Regions from separate parts of the Providencia hangzhouensis genome, predicted to be linked through region 2. Evidence: predicted binding sites of a transcription regulator. Region 2 holds the regulator's gene; each other region holds the start of a gene.
The links. Region 2 encodes PurR, which represses purine synthesis genes. Its sites were predicted from a motif close to CANGCAAACGTTTGCNTG; they were not measured.

Region 1 (5,437 bases), 1.0 Mb from region 2:
AATTTGTACCACGATTAATACCGGTAATGCAGTAAACGCTCCCATCAAGCCCCAACGAATAATTCCACAAAAGGCAGATAACAACAGTAAATTTCGAGCGCTCCAACGCCTAAATAAACGGTGGCTTAACATAAATACAATGACTTCAGCAACCACACCGAGCGACCATAAATTACCGATAACTAAATCTGAATAGCCGGCTTCTTTCCAAAATAGGGAAGCAAAACCATAATAAGCCGCATGAGTCCCTTGCAGTAACGTAACACAGATAAGAAACCTAACGACGTTTTTATCCGCAATCAATTGTTTAAACGTAACCTTATTACCACCATCCGCTTTCGCTACCCCCATTGGCATGATTGCTGGTTTCAGCATTGCGCCAAGTAATAATGCTAGACAGCTTACTATCAAGGCCACCATGATGGCTTTATTTCCCCAAACACCGGCTAAATACCCCATCAGTGAGGAACCAATAATAAAAGCTATCGAACCCCAAACGCGAATTTTGCCGTAGTCAAAGGTAAATTGTTTTTGCCATGTCCCCGCCAGTGAATCGCCCAGTGGAACCATTGGTGCAAAAAATAAGTTAAACCCAATCATTACAAACAACAGCCATGCCCAGTGAGAACCCAGAGCAAAACCGACAGAAAAAATAAGTGAAAGTCCTGCGAGTAAGCGTAGAGCAGTAATAAGTTTCGAGGGCTCTTTAACTAAAGGAGTAATAAACATCGCACCAAGGAAACGGGCTGCTAGCCCTACCCCTAACAAAACACCAATCATTTCTGCATCAATTCCCTCACCTTGTAACCAAACTGACCAAAATGGCAAGAAAATACTGTAGGCAAAAAAGTAGGTAAAATAATCAATAGCTAGCCAACGCGTTGATGGAATGACCATCACTCCTCCGTTTTTTCAATGCAAAAAACCCGCTCATACATACATGTAGAAGCGGGTTTCAGTAATTAATAATACGTTATGTTATGCGTAAACTGGGTATTTTTTGCAAATTGCTAATACTTTTTGCTTCACGCTCTCAATGGTCGCTTCGTCATTGAGGTTGTCTAGAATATCACACATCCAGCCAGCTAGCTCACCCGCTTCTGCTTCTTTGAAGCCACGACGCGTAATCGCAGGAGAACCAATACGTACACCAGACGTTACAAATGGGCTCTTAGGGTCGTTCGGTACACTGTTTTTGTTAACAGTGATATTCGCACGGCCAAGTGCAGCATCGGCATCTTTACCTGTGATGTCTTTATCAACCAAATCAACTAAGAATAAGTGGTTTTCAGTTCCGCCAGATACCACTTTGTAGCCACGTTTTTGGAAAACATCGACCATTGCCTTCGCATTCTTAGCAACTTGCTGTTGATAAACTTTGAATTCAGGTTCCATCGCTTCTTTCAGAGCAACCGCTTTACCTGCAATAACATGCATTAAAGGGCCACCTTGAGATCCAGGGAATACCGCTGAGTTGATTTTTTTGTACAACTCTTCGTCACCACCTTTAGCTAAAATTAACCCACCACGTGGACCCGCTAAAGTTTTATGCGTTGTTGTTGTCACAACGTGTGCATGAGGAACTGGGTTTGGATAAACACCCGCAGCAATCAAACCTGCAACGTGAGCCATATCAACAAACAGGTAAGCGCCAATACCATCTGCGATTTCACGCATTTTTGCCCAATCAACGACACCTGAGTACGCAGAGAAACCACCGATAATCATTTTTGGTTTGTGTTTTTCCGCTTGCGCTTTGATATCGTCGTAGTCAATTTTACCGCTTTCATCAATACCGTAAGGCACGATGTTGTACAGTTTACCTGAGAAGTTAACTGGTGAACCGTGAGTTAAGTGACCACCATGTGCTAGGTTCATTCCCAGAACGGTATCACCAGGCTGTAATAACGCCATGTAAACTGCAGCGTTAGCTTGTGAACCTGAGTGCGGCTGCACGTTCGCATAGTCAGCACCAAATAGTTCTTTCGCACGGTCAATCGCTAATTGCTCTACCACGTCAACATACTCACAACCGCCATAGTAGCGTTTGCCTGGGTAGCCTTCTGCATATTTATTGGTTAGCTGAGAACCTTGAGCCTGCATGACTCGTGGACTGGTATAGTTTTCAGAAGCAATTAATTCAATGTGTTCTTCTTGACGTTGTACTTCTTGCTCCATTGCTTCCCATAATTTCGGATCGTAGTCAGCAATATTCATTTCACGCTTTAACATTCGCTTCTCCTGCCTCAGCAATTCAATAGGTTGAAAATCGATTCATCGCAATGACACACAGTGTAAACTCTTTTTCTCTCTTGAGATAGCCCTAAAGAAAAAATATACGCAAACGATTGCATTAATTTTTTTCACTTCATTTGCTTCTGAAGGCTTCATTATAAAATAGCTCAAATTTTAATTTTTAACGGACAAACATCCAGATTTGCTATTCCCTTCTCATTATGTGCCTAAATCCACCCTATTTTTCCGATTTGAGTCTTTACATAAACACGTAAATATTATAAGTTGTATTTAAAATACATCTTTATAAATCACCTTCATCGTTCGCAAAAAATAGGGATTAGCTGAGATGAAATAAATTTATCTAACTAATCTACAAAGGAATATTTTTAGATCGCAAAAATTTGCCCTTTGCCATAACTATAATGAGAACATGAAAATAATTCAGGAGCACCTGTATGCTAGATAGCCAAACCATTGCCATTGTTAAATCAACCATTCCTGCCATTGCTGAAACAGGGCCAAAACTGACCGCGCATTTTTATGATCGGATGTTTAAACAGCATCCTGAATTAAAAGATATTTTCAACATGACTCACCAAGTGAATGGGGACCAACGAGAAGCCCTTTTCAACGCTATCTGCGCATATGCTGTGCATATTGAAACTCCTGAGGCTCTTATTTCAGCTGTCGAAAAAATCGCCCAAAAACATGTAAGCTTAAATATTAAACCTGAGCACTATCCAATCGTCGGGGAAAACTTACTCGCGGCTATTGATGAACTCCTCAACCCAGGCCAAGAGGTTCTTGATGCATGGGGAAGAGCTTACGGTGTTTTAGCCGATATTTTTATTGGTAGAGAAGCTGCAATTTACCAAGAAAATGCGGATAAAAATGGGGGTTGGGAAGGCTTACGTGAGTTTAAATTAGCGCAAAAACAACCACAAAGTGATGTGATTACAAGTTTTGAATTTGTTCCTGTCGATGGGCAACCTGTCGCTGATTACCGCCCAGGCCAATATATCACTATTTATGTCAACAACCAGGGGTTTGAAAACCAAGAAATCCGCCAATACTCTCTGACCACTGCACCTAATGGCCGTAGCTACCGTATTGCGGTAAAACGTGAAGAACAAGGCTCCGTTTCTAATTTCTTACATCAACAATTAAATGAAGGTGATAGTGTACTGCTCGCCCCTCCATGTGGTGATTTCTTTATTGATGTTGATGGCCAGACACCTGTTACCTTGATCTCTGCAGGCGTTGGTTTAACTCCAATGCTGAGCATGTTAAATCATCTAACAGAACAAGGTCACAACGCACAAGTTAATTGGTTCCATGCCGCTGAAAATGGTGCCGTTCATGCCTTTAGGCACGAAATTCAACAACTATTAGCAAAACAGCAAACCAGCCAATCCGCGATTTGGTTTAATCAACCAAGAGAGGAAGATCGTCTCGGGTTTGATTACCAATATGAAGGTTTAATGAATTTAGAATTGGTACGTGAATGGATTGAGCAACCGAATATGCAATTCTATTTCTGTGGCCCTGTTGGGTTTATGCAGCACGTAGGTAAGCAGCTAATTGCAATGGGTGTCGATACCAGTGCTATTCACTATGAATGTTTTGGACCACACAAGGTATTACCCCTCAATTAATTCACAAAAAATGCTCTTCTGTTTAGAAGAGCATTCTATGAAACATATTAACTGAAGAAAATGGGTTAACTAGTTAAATATTCGTAGTTTTCTAATTTAGCGGTAACGGGCTCGCATAATAAATACACAATTCTAATCCCATTCCTGTGTATTTTCCGTTACCGCATTTTCATACAAACTTAATTTATTAAATTGCTTCTTCGTCTTGCTCACCGGTTCGAATACGGATCACTCGAGCGACATCATAAACAAAGATTTTTCCATCACCAATTTTGCCAGTTTGTGCAGTTTGCATAATGGTTTCGACGCAGTTTTCAACGATGTCATCAGGTACTACAATTTCAATTTTTACCTTAGGTAAAAAATCAACCATATACTCTGCGCCACGGTAAAGTTCAGTATGCCCTTTTTGACGTCCAAAACCTTTCACTTCAGTCACTGTCATTCCAGTAATACCCACTTCTGCCAGCGCTTCACGAACATCATCAAGTTTGAATGGCTTTATAATTGCATCAATTTTTTTCATAAATAATTCCTGTTATGACCAGTTTTTACGGCCAAAACCTGAGGTGATCGGATAACGACGGTCTTTGCCAAAATTGCGCATCGTAATACGTGGCCCAACAGGCGCCTGACGACGTTTATATTCATTAATATCAACAAGGCGCACAACTTTGCGCACCACGTCTTTATCAAAACCAAGTTTGATTAGGTCATTAACTGACAAGTCTTTTTCCACATAGCCTTCTAATAATGCATCTAACACATCATAAGGTGGCAAACTGTCTTGATCTAATTGCCCTGGCGCAAGCTCTGCTGATGGCGGCCTATCAATCACGCGTTGTGGGATTGCTGGAGAGATAGTATTACGGTATTTAGCCAACTCAAAGACAAGGGTTTTAGGCACATCTTTTAACACGTCAAAACCACCCGCCATATCACCATACAATGTCGAGTAGCCAACCGCTGACTCACTTTTATTACTGGTAGTCAAAACTAAGCGACGACGTTTATTTGACATCGCCATTAAAATAACGGCTCGGCAACGCGCTTGTAAGTTTTCCTCAGTTGTATCAACCGCGGTTCCTTCAAACATAGGCGTTAACTGTGCCATAAAAGCATCAAACATCGGTTCGATAGATACGATATCGAATTCAACACCAAGCAAATCAGCTTGTTCTTTAGCGTCGTGGATGCTCATCTCAGAAGTATAGCGGAATGGCATCATGACTGCTTGCACGTGCTCTTTCCCTATTGCATCAACGGCAATAGCCACTGTTAACCCTGAATCAATCCCGCCTGATAGCCCTAAAATAGCCCCATTAAAACCATTTTTATTGATGTAGTCGCGAGTAGACATGACTAAAGCTTGGTATACCTGCGCCACAGGGTCATTCTCAATAAATACGCTACCTTCGCTCACCAATGCAAGTTCATCAAATTGCACTGTGATAACCTGCTCTTTAAATTCTTCCAATTTAAAGGTTTGCTTGCCTTTGTTTGCAATGATTTTTGAGCCACCATCAAACACCAATTCGTCTTGC
Region 2 (5,437 bases):
TACTATATAATTTAAAGTTTAGGTGCCAAATCTAGCGCCTAAACTTTTATCACTGTTTACCTGCAAATTTTTACTGGTTTTGGCATAATGTTACCTAACCAGAAAACTAAAATTGAAAGTCCTAATGTCTGAAAAAAACAATCCAAATGCCCTAGTGAACCGTTTCAGGGGATACTATCCTGTCGTTATTGATGTTGAAACAGGCGGGTTCAATGCTAAAACTGACGGCCTATTAGAAATTGCTGCCATCACCTTAAAAATGGATAAAGACGGCTGGCTCTCCATGGATGAAACATTACATTTTCATGTAGAACCTTTTGAAGGTGCTAATCTTGAGCCATCTGCTCTTGCCTTCACAGGGATTGATCCAACAAACCCTCTACGCGGTGCTGTTAGTGAATATGAGGCTCTTCATGCGATATTCAAAGTCATTCGCAAAGGAATGAAAAATACAGATTGCAATCGTGCAATTATTGTCGCTCATAATGCAAATTTTGATCACAGTTTTGTGATGAATGCAGCCGAACGAGCAGGTTTAAAACGTAATCCTTTCCATCCATTTGCAACCTTCGATACTGCGGCACTGAGCGGCTTAGTATTCGGTCAAACAATTCTAGCAAAAGCTTGTGTTTCCGCAGGTATTCCATTTGATGGTAAACAAGCTCATGGCGCACTGTATGACACCAATCGAACGGCTCTGCTATTTTGTGAGATCGTTAATAAATGGAAAAAGCTGGGTGGTTGGCCAATTATTGAAGAATCCCAATAATTTTTTAATTAATCGCTATTACATAAAAAAACCGTGTTTGATAAAAAGTAATAAGTGCTTTCATCAAATACGGTTTTTACGTTTTTATTTATGGCTTAATTTAGTCTGTGCTAGCTTCATCTGCTGGACGATACTTATCAGCAGTTTCTTTAATTAGAGATTGGAGCTCACCACGCTGGAACATTTCCATGATGATATCACAGCCACCGACCAGCTCACCGTCAACCCATAGTTGAGGAAACGTTGGCCAATTTGCGTATTTTGGCAATTCAGCGCGGATATCTGGGTTTTGTAAGATATCGACATATGCAAAACGCTCACCACAAGAAGACAGAGCTTGTACTGCTTGAGCAGAAAAACCACAGCTCGGAAGTTTAGGAGAGCCTTTCATATATAATAAAATTGGGTTTTCTTTAATTTGGCGCTCAATTCTTTCAATAGTTGTCATTTTTTAACTTCCTTAAAACAAAGATGCAGGTTTTGCAGTCAGCCGGTAACTGGGAGTCTACCGCAACTTAACAGAATACATTGACTGATATAATAGGAAACTGAATTGTTTCATACAATATGCCAGTTTTATAGGGGCATTACTATAGCATTCCAAAAAACAAAAAGGCACCTTTTCTATCTTCTCTCTACTTAAGTCAAACAAGTAGCTATTTCTAGATAAAAACCGAAACTTAATATCTTTAGATTTTTCGATTACAATATCTATATGATTTTTATGTGTAATACCTCTATTTATTTGTTAACATCTTAGTAACACTATTACCTTTATCTTTGTATGGTTTATCGTGTTATCATTAATGTATTAAGTATCATATCGCCAATAGGCGAAACTGTAATGATAAGCTGTCACATATTATTTCGCTCATTTTAAGAGCAAACACCCTAAGTATATTGATATAAAAGCAATCAAGGAGTACGCAATGTCATTTGAACTACCCGCTTTACCGTATGCAAAAGATGCTTTAGAACCTTATATCTCTGCTGAAACCTTAGAATATCACTATGGTAAGCACCACAACACTTACGTTGTTAACTTGAACAACCTCATCAAAGGCACTAACTTTGAAGGAAAATCTTTAGAAGAAATCATTAAAACTTCTGAAGCAGGCGTTTTTAACAACGCGGCACAAGTTTGGAATCACACTTTCTATTGGAATTGCTTAGCACCAAACGCTGGTGGCGAGCCAACAGGTAAAGTCGCTGAAGCTATCAATAAGGCATTCGGTTCTTTTGCTGAATTTAAAGCTCAATTTACTGATGCAGCAACCAAAAACTTCGGTGCGGGCTGGACTTGGTTAGTGAAAAAAGCGGATGGTAACCTTGCTATTGTAAATACATCCAATGCTGCAACACCTATTTCTGGTGATGATAAGCCTGTGTTAACTGTCGATATTTGGGAACATGCTTATTATATCGATTACCGTAACGCTCGCCCTAAATATTTAGAAAATTTCTGGGCGCTAGTTAACTGGAAATTTGTGGAAGAAAATTTAGCATAACAATTTCTGCTTATTGCTAGGTATAGATACAATAAGGGCGAGATATTCTCGCCCTTATTAAATTCACCCTATTCGAGGCTGAAATAAAATCAGAAAATATGTGCAGCAAGAAATATAATCAATGCTAATGAGCCCAACGCAGCAAGCAAACCATATTTAACATCTGTATCCATGAGTTCCTCTCATCCAAACGTAGTTAAACAACTAAATAACCATACAAAAATCAATGTTATTCAGTATACATATCTAAAAAAGTAAAACTAGTGTCTATATCACATGTTATAACATCAATTATTTCTTTCGTTTTTGCGCTAGATCAGACAAAATCGACAACAAATCGCTAAATTATTGCCAGCAAAGGATCAATGCATCAATATGCAGGTAATTTTTTAACAAGAATTCTTATAGAGACCGGTTATTGGTCAGGAGTTTTTTTCCCCCATGGCAACGATTAAAGATGTGGCGAAACGCGCTGGCGTATCTACCACAACCGTATCCCATGTTATTAATAAAACGCGCTTTGTAGCTGATGACACTAAAGCTGCGGTTTGGGCTGCAATTAAAGAGCTCAATTATTCGCCAAGTGCGGTTGCCCGTAGTCTAAAAGTTAACAACACAAAGTCGATTGGGTTGTTGGCAACCTCATGTGAAGCTCCTTACTTCGCAGAGGTAATTGAATCAGTTGAAAATAGCTGTTATGAAAAAGGTTATACGCTAATCCTTTGTAATTCTCATAATAATTTGGGAAAACAAAAAGCGTATTTGCAGATGCTGGCACAAAAGCGTGTTGATGGTTTACTCGTAATGTGCTCCGAATATCCTGCCCCCTTAATCAGTATGCTGGAAGATTACCGCAATATCCCAATGGTAGTGATGGACTGGGGAACTTCCCGTGGCGATTTTACCGATAGTATTATTGATAACTCATTCCACGGTGGCTATCTTGCAGGACGTTATTTGATTGATAGAGGGCATCGTGACATCGGAGCCATCCCTGGTTCTCTTGAAAGAAATACGGGTATTGGTCGATTAACTGGCTTTAAAAAGGCGATGGAAGAGGCCAAAATCACCATAAAAGATGAATGGATTGTTCAAGGGGACTTCGAGCCAGAATCTGGCTATAAGGCAATGATGCAAATTTTAAGCCATAAGCAACGCCCTACTGCCGTTTTCTGTGGCGGTGATATTATGGCAATGGGGGCAATTTGCGCCGCTGATGAGATGGGATTGCGTGTCCCACAAGACATTTCAATCATTGGCTATGATAACGTGCGAAATGCGCGCTATTTTACCCCGGCATTGACCACAATTCACCAACCAAAAGAGCGTTTAGGCCAAATGGCTTTCACAATGCTGCTCGATCGTATTGTAAATAAGCGCGAAGATGCTCAAACAATTGAAGTCCACCCTCGCCTTGTAGAACGCCGTTCCGTTGCTGACGGCCCATTTATCGATTATCGTCGATAATACGCATAATTAGTTTGAAAGCCACTCGGCATTGAGCGTTTCGTTATCGCCAAGGTAATCCAATAACCAATTCAACGCTGGTGATGTATTATTTTCCACCCAAGTTAGACAACAAGGACTGGGTGGAAATGGCTGTGCTAATGCTAGTTCAACTAATAAGCCTTTTTCGCAAAACGAAGCCGCACGATGCTCTGGCACCATTCCGACACACAACCCGTTAACCAAACAAGCTAGACCATTTTCCCAAGAAGGTACGACAAGACGACGTTGATTATCAAGAGCCCATGTATCACGTTTTGGTAGATTACGAGAAGTGTCTTCGAGACATAAACTTGGAAACTCGCGCATTTGGTCGTCTGTTAGCTTGCCGCTTATATTCGCTAATGGGTGTTTAGGGCTCGCCACACACCTCCATGACATAAAACCCATATCACGGAAACTATATCTTTCACCAATCGGTGAGGCTCGAGTAGCTCCAATAGCAACATCTACACGCCCATCAGCAAGTGCATCCCAAACACCATTAAATACTTCAGGATGAATGAAAAGTTCAATATCTGGAAAGTGACGATAAAAATCCAGTATCAATTGCTCTGCTCTCTGTGGTTTTACAATGCAATCAACAGCAATACTAAATTGCCCCCGCCAACCATTAGCAACCTGCTGGCATTGATGCCTTGTATCTGTCATTTTTTTGATAACAGAACGACTTTCCTTAATAAATATCGTTCCAGCTTCTGTAAGAACAACATCGCGATGTCGACGCTCAAATAGGGGAACCGCAAGCCATTCTTCAACTTGCTTGACGGTATAACTGATTGCAGAAGGTACACGGTGTAACTCTTCAGCAGCACCACTAAAGCTCCCAGTTCGGGCAACAGCATCAATCACTTCGAGTGCATGCGCAGACCACATAACCTCTCCTTTCAAAAATTTTGATAGCAAGATCCAAATATTACCGTTTCACAACCTAAAAAAATAGCCTATACAATGGCATCATCATTAACATTTTTTTTAAATATCAGATAAGTAATAATTATGTCGAATACTGTGAAAAAAAATTCCCCTGGATTTATGGTTTACCTTGCAGGACTTAGCATGCTGGGGTTTTTAGCTATTGATATGTATTTACCTGCATTCGGTGCTATGCAAGACACCCTGCATACATCAGAAGGCGCTATCAGTGCTTCTCTCAGTATATTTTTAGCCGGTTTTGCCTTCGCTCAATTGTTATGGGGGCCATTGTCAGACAAACTTGGCCGTAAGCCTGTGCTCATTGTGGGCTTAACTATTTTCATTATCAGTAGCTTAGCTATTTATTGGGTGGAAACCGCAACACAGTTATTAACACTACGATTTTTACAGGCTGTTGGTGTCTGCTCCGCTGCAGTTTTATGGCAAGCTCTTGTTATCGACCGCTATGATGAAGCAAATACCCAAAAAGTTTTTGCTTCTATTATGCCGTTAGTTGCGCTATCCCCTGCTTTAGCACCATTATTAGGAGCATGGGTACTAGAACACCAAACATGGGAAGCAATTTTCCTGATCCTAATGGCTGTGGGTATATTACTTTTATTGCCAACACTCTTTTTGAAAAATGTTTCAGTTAAAACAATAATTGATGACAGCCAACCACAAGCTAAGATTTCTTTCTCAAACTTACTCAGTTCGCCAGTTTTCAGCGGTAATGTGC
Region 3 (5,437 bases), 2.0 Mb from region 2:
TGTGGTGGTAGATATCCCACCTTTAGCATTGTTAGAAGCAGATTCTTGGTTACGGCTACCAGATTTATGACCACGATGTTTTTTCTCGCGCTTACGCTCACGGCCTTCCGCATTTATCTCTTCTTTAGTTTTACGGTATTTTTTCTTTGGCTTAGCAGCCGGTTTTTTTGGTGCATTCATGGTCTGATACCTTGATAAAGTCAGTTTCTGCTGCGAAATCTAGCAGGATCCCATAAAGGGGGAAAGCACTAGTTTGCAATTTTGGCGGATTTTTTACTCCACCCTGCCTTCGCAATAGTACTTTAATGATTATACCTTAAATAATTTGTGTTGCATGCAAGCAACAAAAAGGAAGAGCCGTATGAGGGGGGATTAATCTTCTAAATAGCTTTACCTACAGAAAATGATCACTTCGCCAATACACTAAACGTTCCAATACTCTAAATAGCTGTACCGTTAGAGGACAGAAAATAGAGAGTCATCTTGAGCAATATTCTAAATAATTCAAGTTGTGGCTAGGCGTCAATCGAGGTTATCTCGGGGAGCATACATAAGTATGTGACCCGAGTAGCCGAGAGAAGACAACAACGCCACAGCTTGAAGTATGACGAATATCAGGCGTCGACGAGCACCATTTTTAGTAGAAACATCGCCGCCACTAAAATCACACACAGCCCCAAATCACGCCAGCGGCCTGTACCAATTTTCATTGCACAGTACGCAATAAAGCCTAGTGCGATACCTTCTGTGATTGAGAAGCTAAATGGCATCATCACTGCGGTAATAAATGCGGGTACAGACTCAGTTAAGTCATCCCATTTCACGCGGGTTAAACTTGAAGTCATCAACACGCCCACGTAAATCAAGGCACCCGCAGTTGCATAAGCAGGAACCATACCGGCAAGAGGTGAGATAAACATGGTCAATAGAAATAGAATACCAACGACAATCGCAGTTAAACCTGTACGCCCACCAACAGAAACACCAGAAGAACTTTCAATATAGGCGGTGACAGAAGATGTCCCCATCGCTGAACCTGCAACAGAGCTCAAGCTGTCCACATATAACGCTTGCTTCATCCGTGGGAAAGTTCCGCGTTCATTTGTGATACCAGCTTTGTCAGTCACACCTATCATGGTGCCTGATGAGTCAAACAGGTTTACTAACATAAAGGCAAAAATCACACCGGATAACGCTAAGTCTAAAGAGCCAGCGAAATCAACCTGCCCGACGACACTCGTGACACTTGGCGGCATTGAGAATATTCCAGAATATTTCACATCCCCCAAAGCCAAACCAATCAAGGTGGTCACTGCAATAGAAACTAATACCGCGGCATGAATATTACGAGCCGCTAAGATTGCAATAATAAAGAACCCGAGGGCTCCCAGCCAAACATTATGGTGAGTCAAATTACCGATAGAGACTAACGTGTCTGGGTTAGCGACAATGATACCGGAGTTTTTCAGCCCCATCATCGCAATAAATAGGCCGATACCACTGGTGATCCCGACGCGAAGACTAAGCGGGATATTGGCGATAATCCAATAACGGATACGGAATAATGTCAGAATAAATAACCCGACTGCCCCCCAAAATACGGCCCCCATTGCAACTTGCCATGAATAGCCCATCGCGCCAACTACAACGAAAGCAAAAAAAGCATTCAGCCCCATAGCAGGTGCTACTGCAATCGGTAAATTTGCCAACAGCCCCATCAAAATACTACCAATAGCCGCAATCAAACAGGTGGTGACAAATACAGCTTTGATATCCATGCCTGCAACTGAGAGAATTTGAGGGTTAACAAAAACGATATATACCATCGTTAGGAAGGTGGTGAAGCCTGCAACAACTTCTGTCCGTGCTGTCGTGCCGTGCTCTTGCAATTTAAAAACACGCTGAAACAAGCCCTGCGGTTGTGCCGAGCTAGAAGATTGATTACTCATTAGATATTGCGCCCAAAAAAAGTTTTTTTCGCCCTATACTACAATTAAAAATCACAAAAGAAAACGATTGCGTAAACTATAAGGGGCAAAAATGTCCTAACTAACTGATACGCCAAGATGAAATAATAAAAATAAACCAAAATAGTGGAGTGAGGAAATGGTGGATATTTCACCACCACTTTTAATTTAGGAAAGTGCTAACAGTTTTTGTCGGCGCCAAAACAATAAACGATGTTTCGCAGCCATTTTTTGAGGTTGATGTTGCGCACTCAACTTTGTCGCCACCCTATTCGCAATAATTTCTACCGCAAAACACATCACAAAATAAATAAATGCTACGAATAAGAAAACTTCGAGAGGATAAACCATTTCACGGTTATTCACTTGGGTTGCTAAAAAAGAAAGCTCCGCAACACCAACAACATAGGCTAATGAGGTATCTTTAATTAATGCTACCCACTGGTTAATAAATGAAGGAACCATCATACGTAAGGCCTGTGGCAATACGACATTCCACAATACCTGCCAGCGGCTAAACCCCAAGGATAATCCTGCCTGCCACTGCCCTGCTCCTATCGCTAAAATGCCAGCTTTCACGGCATGAGCCAAATATGCAGAAGTAATTAATGCCAATGCACAGACGACTGTTGCAATACCCGGAATTTCCATACCCAATAAGATTGGCAACAGAAAATAGGTCCAAAAAATTAACATAATGACCGGAATTGCACGGAAGAAACCTAAAATCGCAGCAAATAGGTTAACCCAGAAGCCCCGCAGCATGGCTAAAGCTATTCCGCCCAATGTTCCTAATACAATAGAAGCCGCACCGGCAAGTAAACTAATGACTAACGTCAGTGCAGCGCCTTCAAGTGGCCCATCCGGAAAAGTACCAAACAATAAATATTGCCAATTCTGCTCAATAATCGAAAAATCCATCTTATACCCCCTGAGCCAAATTACGCTGTTGACGCCACTGGCCCCAACCTTCCATTACCGCAATAATGGCAATATACAAAACGGTTGCCACACCAAATGCAGCAAAGGTTTGCAGTGTCTGGCTATCAACCTGGCGGGAGACATAAGACAGTTCTGCGACGCCTATCGCCATCGTTAATGATGAATTTTTTACCACATTCATATATTGGCCCAGTAGTGGAGGCATCGCGATTTTAACGGCTTGCGGTAATACCACCAATTTCATGGCCTGCCATGAGGTTAGCCCTAAAGCAAACGCCGCATATTTTTGCCCCTGACGAACGCCACGGATCCCAGCACGAATTTCTTCAGCGATAAACGGCACGGTATAAAGGGTCAAACCAATAAAACCGGCTAAAAATTCAAATGACGGCCAACCCACTGTGATTCCAAGTAAATGGACTTCATGGGGAGTATTGAGCCATTCCATTACAGCAGAGGGTAAAATTTCACCAGAAGCGAAATACCAAAAGAATAACTGCACCAACAAAGGCGTATTTCTGAAAATAGAGATGTAGATACTCACAGCCCAACGCACAAGAGCAATTTGGCTATCCTTTGCTGATGCAACTATAAAACCCAATACAGTGGCTGCAACAATGGTACAAATCGAGATCCAAATAGTGATCAAAAAGCCGTAGCCAAACCATTCTAAATACTGCGGTGCCAAGAAATGGGCAGACCAAAAATCACCATTTAAAAATTTTTCAAACATTGTTCACGACCTATTGCCTTCACAGCTTGTGATTAAAAACTCATCCCTTATAACCAAGAACCCCACACAGAGTGCGGGGCTTCAAATCACTGAGTACTTACCGTTCCCCATTAAGACTGTGGCTGTTGCTCACTCAGTGGTGCGAATTTAAAGTCTCCGCGTGGCTGTGCGGCTTTGGTATCTGGCCCAAACCAACGGTTATAGATCACCTCGGCTTTACCGTCTTTCTCCAGTTTCAACAGTGTTTCGTTGACGTTTTCAACCAAACGCGTTTCACCTTTGCTTGCTGCCAATGCTTGGTATTCTTTCGTCAGGCTAAATGGGGAAATCTCAAAATCTGCTTTCACTTTTTCAGGTAAATTACCTAATAAGCCCACCAGTTTTGCATCATCTTGTGTGATAGCTTGGACGTTACCATTACGCAGTGCAGCGAAAGCTTGTGGGGTATCGTCATAAGAAATCACTTTAGTCTCAGGGAACCGCTCACGCAAAGTCACTTCCTGCACAGTACCTTTGTCTGCGCCAATACGCAGTGGTTTGATGTCGTCAGGTGTTTTTAATACGCCTTTACGGGCAATAAATTTTTGGCCTGTCGCAAAATCAGGAATTGAGAAATCAACTTGTTTTGCGCGTTCATCTGTAATGGTGAAGTTAGCACCAATCAAGTCAACTTTTCCTGAAGTTAGAAGTGGAATGCGATTTGCTGGATTAGTTGGACGAAGCTCAAGTTTTACCCCTAGGCCATCTGCAATTTCTTGCGCAATATCAACATCATAACCCGCTAATTTTTTAGTTTGTGGGTCAATAAAACCAAATGGTGGGTTACTATCAAATACTGAAATGCGGATCACACCCGCTTGTTTGATATCATCTAATTTATCTGCGCTAGCGACATTCGCTGTCAGCGCTAAACCTGTAAGTAAAACAGTCGTTAGAATACGAGCTTTCATTGAACACCCCTGACGGTAAATTTTTGTAAATCGACCATCACAAGCTATCAACTATTGCTTAGCACTTGAAATAATATTAAATAATATATTTATAACAAAATAGAATATAAAACCACACAAAAAAGGGGCAAGCTTTGTACAAAGGCCCCAACATGGTTAAACCATCAATAGACTCTTATTGAGCAAGAAGAAAGTCGGTATAAAAATCTTAAGCTAAATTTTTAGATGCTTTGTACCTGAAAATATACGCCAATAGTCATTAAAGAAATAACTGTTCAAACGTATCAATACTCTAAATAGTTCGTATTGCGGCTAGGCACCAAGCTAGGATATTTCGGGGAGCATACATCAGTATGTGCCCCGAATCGCCGAGCGAAGCCAACACCGCCACAGCACGAAATATGACCAGCGTTTATGCTCTAAATAGTTCGTATTGTGGCTAGGCACCAAGCTAGGATATTTCGGGGAGCATACATCAGTATGTGCCCCGAATCACCGAGCGAAGCCAACACCGCCACAGCACGAAATATGACCAGCGTTTATGCTCTAAATAGTTCGTATTGTGGCTAGGCGGCAAGCAAGGATATCTCGGGGAGCATACACCAGTATGTGACCCGAGTAGCCGAGCGAAGCCAACACCGCCACAGTACGAAATATGACGAGCATTTATTTGTTCGTTAGCATCTTTTCAAGACTATCCCCACCCACATGACGGAAATCCTGCCCCTTCACATAGTAGAAAATAAACTCACAGATATTTTGGCAGCGGTCACCGATGCGCTCAATTGAACGTGCGCAGAACAATGCCGTTAATACACTTGGGATCGTCCGAGGGTCTTCCATCA

Region 1: a site for PurR is predicted at 2,338-2,355, ahead of glyA (serine hydroxymethyltransferase). Genes of this name have one in related genera too.
Region 3: a site for PurR is predicted at 2,006-2,023, ahead of PZ638_RS01070 (NCS2 family permease). Genes of this name have one in related genera too.

The regions. Positions count from the first base shown of each region.
Region 1 covers NZ_CP135052.1:1,694,161-1,699,597, reverse strand. Annotated here, with positions in the region: gene PZ638_RS07445 (3-phenylpropionate MFS transporter) at 1-897, opposite strand, end outside; gene glyA (serine hydroxymethyltransferase) at 979-2,232, opposite strand; gene hmpA (NO-inducible flavohemoprotein) at 2,694-3,893, shown strand; gene glnB (nitrogen regulatory protein P-II) at 4,081-4,419, opposite strand; gene PZ638_RS07425 (NAD+ synthase) at 4,432-5,437, opposite strand, start outside.
Region 2 covers NZ_CP135052.1:2,711,926-2,717,362, forward strand. Annotated here, with positions in the region: gene rnt (ribonuclease T) at 125-769, shown strand; gene PZ638_RS12250 (Grx4 family monothiol glutaredoxin) at 870-1,217, opposite strand; gene sodB (superoxide dismutase [Fe]) at 1,699-2,277, shown strand; gene purR (HTH-type transcriptional repressor PurR) at 2,719-3,744, shown strand; gene punR (DNA-binding transcriptional activator PunR) at 3,754-4,659, opposite strand; gene punC (purine nucleoside transporter PunC) at 4,783-5,437, shown strand, end outside.
Region 3 covers NZ_CP135052.1:236,960-242,396, reverse strand. Annotated here, with positions in the region: gene yihI (Der GTPase-activating protein YihI) at 1-180, opposite strand, end outside; gene PZ638_RS01070 (NCS2 family permease) at 615-1,949, opposite strand; gene PZ638_RS01065 (amino acid ABC transporter permease) at 2,136-2,888, opposite strand; gene PZ638_RS01060 (amino acid ABC transporter permease) at 2,890-3,642, opposite strand; gene PZ638_RS01055 (ABC transporter substrate-binding protein) at 3,753-4,592, opposite strand; gene phoU (phosphate signaling complex protein PhoU) at 5,259-5,437, opposite strand, start outside.